DNA from 2 places in the Bacillus sp. C28GYM-DRY-1 genome. Region 1 is predicted to be linked to the other one. Evidence: a T-box and tRNA genes for the amino acid it is inferred to sense, from the RefSeq annotation. Region 1 holds a T-box; the other holds one or more tRNA genes.

The links. The T-box of region 1 lies ahead of tyrS (tyrosine--tRNA ligase). A T-box ahead of a tRNA ligase gene usually reads a tRNA of that ligase, here a tRNA-Tyr.
Region 2: it encodes a tRNA-Tyr, which carries the amino acid that the T-box ahead of tyrS (tyrosine--tRNA ligase) is inferred to sense. The anticodon was not compared.

What each region holds. Positions count from the first base shown of each region.
Region 1 is NZ_JAUMKF010000015.1:7,097-10,500, forward strand. It holds gene Q3W56_RS14435 (glycosyltransferase family 8 protein) at 1-295, opposite strand, end outside; gene Q3W56_RS14440 (YwaF family protein) at 406-1,119, opposite strand; gene Q3W56_RS14445 (MarR family transcriptional regulator) at 1,272-1,787, shown strand; T-box leader at 1,782-1,994, shown strand; gene tyrS (tyrosine--tRNA ligase) at 2,034-3,275, shown strand.
Region 2 is NZ_JAUMKF010000008.1:144,571-147,974, reverse strand. It holds gene murQ (N-acetylmuramic acid 6-phosphate etherase) at 1-492, opposite strand, end outside; gene Q3W56_RS10210 (GNAT family N-acetyltransferase) at 602-1,084, opposite strand; gene Q3W56_RS10205 (2-thiouracil desulfurase family protein) at 1,097-1,552, opposite strand; tRNA gene Q3W56_RS10200 (tRNA-Glu) at 1,733-1,807, shown strand; tRNA gene Q3W56_RS10195 (tRNA-Val) at 1,811-1,886, shown strand; tRNA gene Q3W56_RS10190 (tRNA-Thr) at 1,891-1,963, shown strand; tRNA gene Q3W56_RS10185 (tRNA-Tyr) at 1,984-2,068, shown strand; tRNA gene Q3W56_RS10180 (tRNA-Gln) at 2,073-2,144, shown strand; gene sigW (RNA polymerase sigma factor SigW) at 2,372-2,935, shown strand; gene rsiW (anti-sigma-W factor RsiW) at 2,949-3,404, shown strand, end outside.

The sequences.
Region 1 (3,404 bases):
TTAAGTCAGGAATCGAAATGCGGTAATACGCTGCTTTTGTAATATGGCTGCTCTCTACCGCATGTTCATACATATTAGTATCCACTTCTAAAAACTCAATCGGCACGCCGAATTTCAATGTGGTTTCTTCCAGTCTTTTCTTGTTATCAGGCTTAATTCCGCCATCAATGACGTATAGTTTTACCTTTCTTTCCTGATCCATATTTGTCAATAAAGAAACGAACATCCCACCTAAATGACGAGCATAATTATCATCTGCGCATGACACAATATGCATAACTTCATCTTTCTTCAATGATATTCATCTCCCTTTTTGTTGTACAAATTACATTCCCGATTTCAGAAAATTAAACACCATTCTTCAATATTTTTTTAGACAGAATGTGTTATACAGCAAAAAAGGCGTCATTTTTTGAACATGTGATAAAGCCAATAAAGGATGTAAAAGCTGGCGACCGTTATGGCTTCAGCCGAGGCGATGTACCACGGCCAAGGTCCGAGAACATCTAAAAGAGAAGAGCCGCCCGGTTTTTTCGTCAAATACATATAATTCGCACCAAGCCACCGGTCAAGCAGATAAATGCAGACGCCGTACACATTGACAATGAGAACAGTCCCCCATAAAGAACGCTGTCTGAGTCTGTACGTCCCAATTAACGCCATCAGCAGACAGGACAGAAACACGGACCCGTGCGAAATAAAAAAGAGGATATATCGAATATGCGGAAATGAATACATACCGAGATCAGGAGTGGCAAGCGCCTGAATCGAACTGCCGATGCCGACAAAATATAAAAATACAAACAGCTTCCTGCTTTTGGTCACCAGCATGATGGCCGACAAATACACAGACAGGTCACTAAGCTGGAGAGGCAATGAAATGCGCATTGACCACCTGTCCGTGGCGATCATCCATATTTGATAACCGATTTGCGAACCAAGCAACAGGAACACAAACAAATAACGCAAAAACTGGCTGGCCTTAGGCCGCTTGACCGCCTCGCGGAACAGAAACAACAGAATAGCCAAAAGAGCGATAATTGCTAACGTCACCACATGCTCTGCAGAAAAAAGGTGAAACGGATCATGTTTATAGACGGACTGAACATAATTTTGCAAAATGGCACACCCCCGTTTGCGGCTTTTTGTTTATTGTGGTGTTGTATGGGCCTTTTTTATTCAACCGATATATAGGCTTGAAGTTTATATCAGACTCTGTTACAATTCATTTCATAGCTAATGATTCTGATAATTAAAGGCAGGCATAAATAGTGAAACGTTCCTATCAACATCAACAGCTTCGGAAAGAAGAACACGACACACTTTCTAAGCTTAAACAAATGCCCATCGAGTCACTCAACCTGGAAGCCATATCGATTGCGACGAATCTGTATCGATCTGCGCAAAAGCTCCGTATCAAAATGGAGACTAAGGTTCTTTCTTCCTATGGCCTTTCTTGGACAGCTTTCTCCATCCTTTATGATTTATGGGTATGGGGAGCACTCGAAACGAGAAAAGCTGCTGAGCTGTCAGGCATTTCAACAGCTACAGCAAGCAACGTGATCAAAACGCTCGAAAAAAAGAATTTTTGCCGTAAAAGCATCGACACCAGAGATCGGCGACTCGTTTTTGTCTCCATCACTGATTCCGGCAAACAAGCTATTGAAGAACTCTACCCGGAGTTTCACAAAGGGGAAACTGAGCTTATTGCGGGCATGACGATAGACGAACAAAAAACATTGACAGAGCTGCTTAGAAAGGTAGCTGACAATCTTCATACAACATAAGCTTTGACGGGAATCCAGTAGCGGTTTGTCTCCCTGTTTCAGAGAGCCGGCGGAAGGTGCGAGCCGGCACACAGGCAAACGCGAATTACCTCCCCGAGCTTTCTTTGTGAACCTTAGTAGCAAAGAACGGGAAACCGTTATTCGAATGAGCGGAAGACAATGTCTTCAACCAGGGTGGTACCGCGTGCATAGAGCCACGTCCCTTTTCGGGATGGGCTCTTTTTGTGTTTTTAAAAAGGAGGAAGAATAATGAAAACTTTTGAGCAACTCACAGCAGCACAGCAAAAAGAAGTCGAAAGACAGCTTCAGTTATACATGACAGGCGCCCACGAGGTCATACCGCCGGAGGAATTAAAGGCCAAGCTCGTGAAATCAATTTCTACAGGAATACCATTAAAAATTAAGCTCGGATTAGATCCGTCTGCTCCGGATGTACATTTGGGCCATACGGTTGTGTTAAACAAGCTTCGCCAATTTCAAGAAAACGGCCACATTGTCCAGCTGTTAATTGGGGATTTCACAGGAAAAATCGGTGATCCGACCGGAAAATCAGCAGCCAGAAAGCAGCTGACTGATGAAGAAGTACAGCACAACGCCAAAACATACTTTCAGCAATTCGGAAAAGTGCTGGATCCTGAAAAAGTCGAGCTTCACTACAATTCGAAATGGCTGAAAACATTGAAACTGGAGGATGTCATTGAATTGGCAGGAAAAATAACTGTAGCTCGCCTGATGGAACGCGACGATTTTGAAGAACGCATTGCCATGCAAAAGCCAATCTCGCTTCATGAATTCTTTTACCCGTTGATGCAGGGATATGATTCCGTCGTTCTCGAAAGCGATATTGAATTAGGCGGGACAGATCAGCATTTCAATGTGCTGATGGGCCGGCATTTCCAAGAACGATACAACAAGGAAAAACAGGTCGTCATCCTTATGCCGCTCTTGGAAGGCTTGGACGGCGTTGAGAAAATGTCGAAATCTAAACATAACTACATCGGCATTGATGAACATCCAAACGACATGTATGGGAAAACGATGTCACTGCCTGACAGCCTGATGAAAAAATACATTCATTTGGCAACTGACATAGAGCTTGAAGAGAAAAAACAGCTCGTGAAAGACTTAGAAACCGGCGCCGTTCATCCGAGGGATGCCAAAATGCATGTAGCCAAAACGATCGTCCGTATGTATCACGGAGCGGAAAGAGCTGAAGCTGCTGAACACTCATTTAAAACAGTCTTTCAGGAAAACAGCCTGCCAGAGGATATTCCAGCTGTAAACTGGAAAGGCGAGAAAAAGATAGCGATTATTGATTTGCTCGTCAAGCTAGAGCTTCTCTCTTCGAAAAGCGAGGCACGCCGCATGATTCAAAACGGCGGTGTCCGAATCAACGGAGAAAAAATAACAGATATTCACGCCATTGCAGAGATAAAAGAAAATATGATTATCCAAGTCGGCAAACGCAAGTTTCTAAAACTTAGATAGCCTGATATTCCAAAACGCTTATGACTCTTTATTCATAAGCGTTTTTTTGCAGGTATAAAGCACTGTCTTTTCAAAAACGCTCTCCCTTTTGCAGGAAATTCTTTTAGCATCCCGAAATATTCCCCATCC
Region 2 (3,404 bases), on a different contig from region 1:
GTGTGCTCCGACTTTACGGGCGTATGTTAGGGCGCCTGCGGCATAAGGTGTGCGGCCGCTTGCTGCGATGGCAATGACGGTGTCGTTTGAAGTGAGTTGTATGTTTTTTAAATCTTCGGCTCCAGCTTTTTCACTGTCTTCAATTCCCTCTGCTGCCTGCAAAAATGCTTTAGGTCCGCCAGCCATGATTCCGATGACCTGATCTGGGTTGACGCTGTAGGTGGGAGGACATTCAACAGCATCCATGACACCGATTCTGCCGCTTGTGCCGGCGCCTATGTATATAAGCCGGCCACCATTTTGAAACGAGTCATAGGCGCAGTCTACAGCTGTTATGATATCGGGGAGAACCTGCTGAACGGCGGCTGCGACTTTCAAATCTTCGTTGTTGATCATTTTGAGGATGCCGAGTGTGTCTGCTTTGTGGATTTCAGCTGTTTGGCTATTGCGTGATTCCGTTGTAAGGCGGTGAAGGTTTAATGGTTTTGACATGAGGAGGCCCCCTGTTTAAAAATAATATATCTCAATATTCAGTATATTCGTTCCTGTTATGACATTTCAACTATGTTTTAAAATCTTTAAAATTTTATTTCATCCTAGACTATAAGAAGTAATGAAGGAGCAGGTGCTCTCCAATCGGTCCGATTCTTCGCCGTCCTTTATCAAGAAACCCGCTTTTCATATAAAGGTGCTTTGCACGTGTGTTCAGTTGATTAACGGCTAAAATAATTTCATCGCACCATGGGAAATAACTGCTCACAAAAGAGGGAAGCTGAAACATTGCTTTTTTTGCATAACCTTTTCCCTGATGCACTGCGTGTATAGACAGAGAGCTGAGCAGTAAAGCAAATGGATTGTTAGAATATGGAGCAAGCGTTTCTTTTGATGTATATAAAATGAAAAAACCGACTGGCAAATCGTCTTTTAAAATGACTACTGGATACCGGTCCCGTATGCTCAGGGCCTGAGCCAGCACCTCTTTCGGGAGTGAGGTAAAGCGTTTGTCATCGTTTTTTAGTGTAAATGATTGGAGCTCCGGCAAATGTTCAGGCTTATAGAAGGATAAAGAAATGTCTTGAGTCATGTGATGCCCTCCTTACAATATGTTGTCTAGCTGGTTTTCCGAAATGACATGGTAGCCCGCTTGTTTTAACAGTGCGGCGGTCACTCCGCTGCCGGCAATTTTTTGGCCGGAGAATGTACCGTTATAGATAAAACCGCTTCCGCACGACGGACTGTTTTCTTTTAATATGATGGTAGAGGCATTGACTTCTTTTGCGTAAGCTAATGTGTTCGTGGCGCCTTCCATATATAATTCTGTGACATCTTCTCCTGAAGCTGTCACGACTTTAGCGGTTCCATTAAGAACATCCTCGCCGGTGCCTCCGATGATTTCTGCAGGTTCTCGGGGAGTTGAGAAGCCGCCGAGAAGCTCAGGACAAGCCACAACTGCTTCATTTTCATTGATGAGTTTTCTGATTTTCTCCGATGCGGCATGAGAGCCGTTATATCTGCATTCAATGCCGCCAAGGCAAGAGCTGACTAGTATCATATTGGTTTCTCCTCTCTTAATTCGCTTGTCTCTATCATAAAAGAAATGATAAATGTTGGGAGGCTTTTTCAGTTAAAAAAGGAGTTAAAAAGTTTGAAAATAAAAAATTTAATTTTTCTCTTTACAAAGGGGGTGTAACCTGTATATAATAACTTTTGTCAGCTCGACGAGAACACAAACGGCCCGTTGGTCAAGCGGTTAAGACACCGCCCTTTCACGGCGGTAACACGGGTTCGAATCCCGTACGGGTCACCATTTGGAGGATTAGCTCAGCTGGGAGAGCATCTGCCTTACAAGCAGAGGGTCGGCGGTTCGAGCCCGTCATCCTCCACCATCTTGCCGGTGTAGCTCAATTGGTAGAGCAACTGACTTGTAATCAGTAGGTTGGGGGTTCAAGTCCTCTTGCCGGCACTCTTTTCTAACATTAATATGGAGGGGTAGCGAAGTGGCTAAACGCGGCGGACTGTAAATCCGCTCCCTCAGGGTTCGGCAGTTCGAATCTGCCCCCCTCCACCATTATTGGGCTATAGCCAAGCGGTAAGGCAACGGACTTTGACTCCGTCATGCGTTGGTTCGAATCCAGCTAGCCCAGTCACAGACACCTTTGATCAAAAGGTGTCTTTTTTTCTTTTTAAAATCATTCCAACTTCTAACTGTTCAGTCTGTATAATAATTTTAAAAATATGTTAAGGTAGTTTATTCACGAATTACCATCTACACCCTGCCAAAAATTTGATAAACTTATTTTATAAAAAACTTGAAACCTTTTGGAACGAAGCTCGTATACATACAGACCGGTGAAGGCAGAGGTTAGATAATATGGAAATGATGATTAAAAAGAGAATTAAACAAGTCAAAAAAGGCGACCAAGATGCATTTGCTGACATCGTAGATATCTACAAGGATAAAATTTATCAGCTTTGCTATCGTATGCTTGGTAATGTGCATGAGGCAGAGGATATTGCACAGGAGGCTTTCGTCAGAGCGTACGTTAATATCGACAGTTTTGATATTAACCGGAAATTTTCAACTTGGCTTTATCGAATCGCGACCAATTTGACGATTGACCGCATTCGCAAAAAGAAGCCGGATTATTACCTTGATGCAGAGGTGGCTGGTACGGAAGGCTTGACCATGTATTCACAAATCGCCGCAGATGGAGTTTTGCCTGATGATGCAGTTGTGTCGCTGGAACTCTCAAACACGATTCAGCAGAAAATTTTAAAGCTTCCTGACAAATACAGAACAGTGATCGTATTAAAGTATATTGACGAACTCTCATTAATTGAAATCAGCGAGATTCTCAACATTCCTGTGGGGACTGTGAAAACGCGGATTCACAGAGGCAGAGAGGCTCTCAGAAAACAATTAAGGGATCTTTAAGTGGGGTGATGAAATGAGCTGTCCTGAACAAATTGTGCAGCTTATGCATATGCATCTTGATGGAGATATCCTTCCAAAAGGTGAACACATATTAAATGAACATCTGGAGACATGCGAGAAATGCAGAAAGCATTTTTATGAGATGGAAAAATCTATAGCGCTCGTCCGGAGCACATCGCATGTCGAAGCCCCCGCGGATTTTACCGCTAATGTCATGGCAAAATTGCCTAAGGAGAAGAAAAGAGCTTCTGTGAAAAGGTGGTTCAGAACCCATCCTGTTATCGCATCTGCTGCGGTATTCATCATTTTGATGGGCGGAGGTTTTTTGAACAGCTGGCATAATGACCAAAATTTCAGCGTGTCCAAGCAGCCGAATCTTGTGGTCCATAACCACACTGTGACCGTGCCAGAAGGTGAGACGGTCAAAGGTGATGTTACTGTCAAAAACGGCAAGCTGATTATTAAAGGA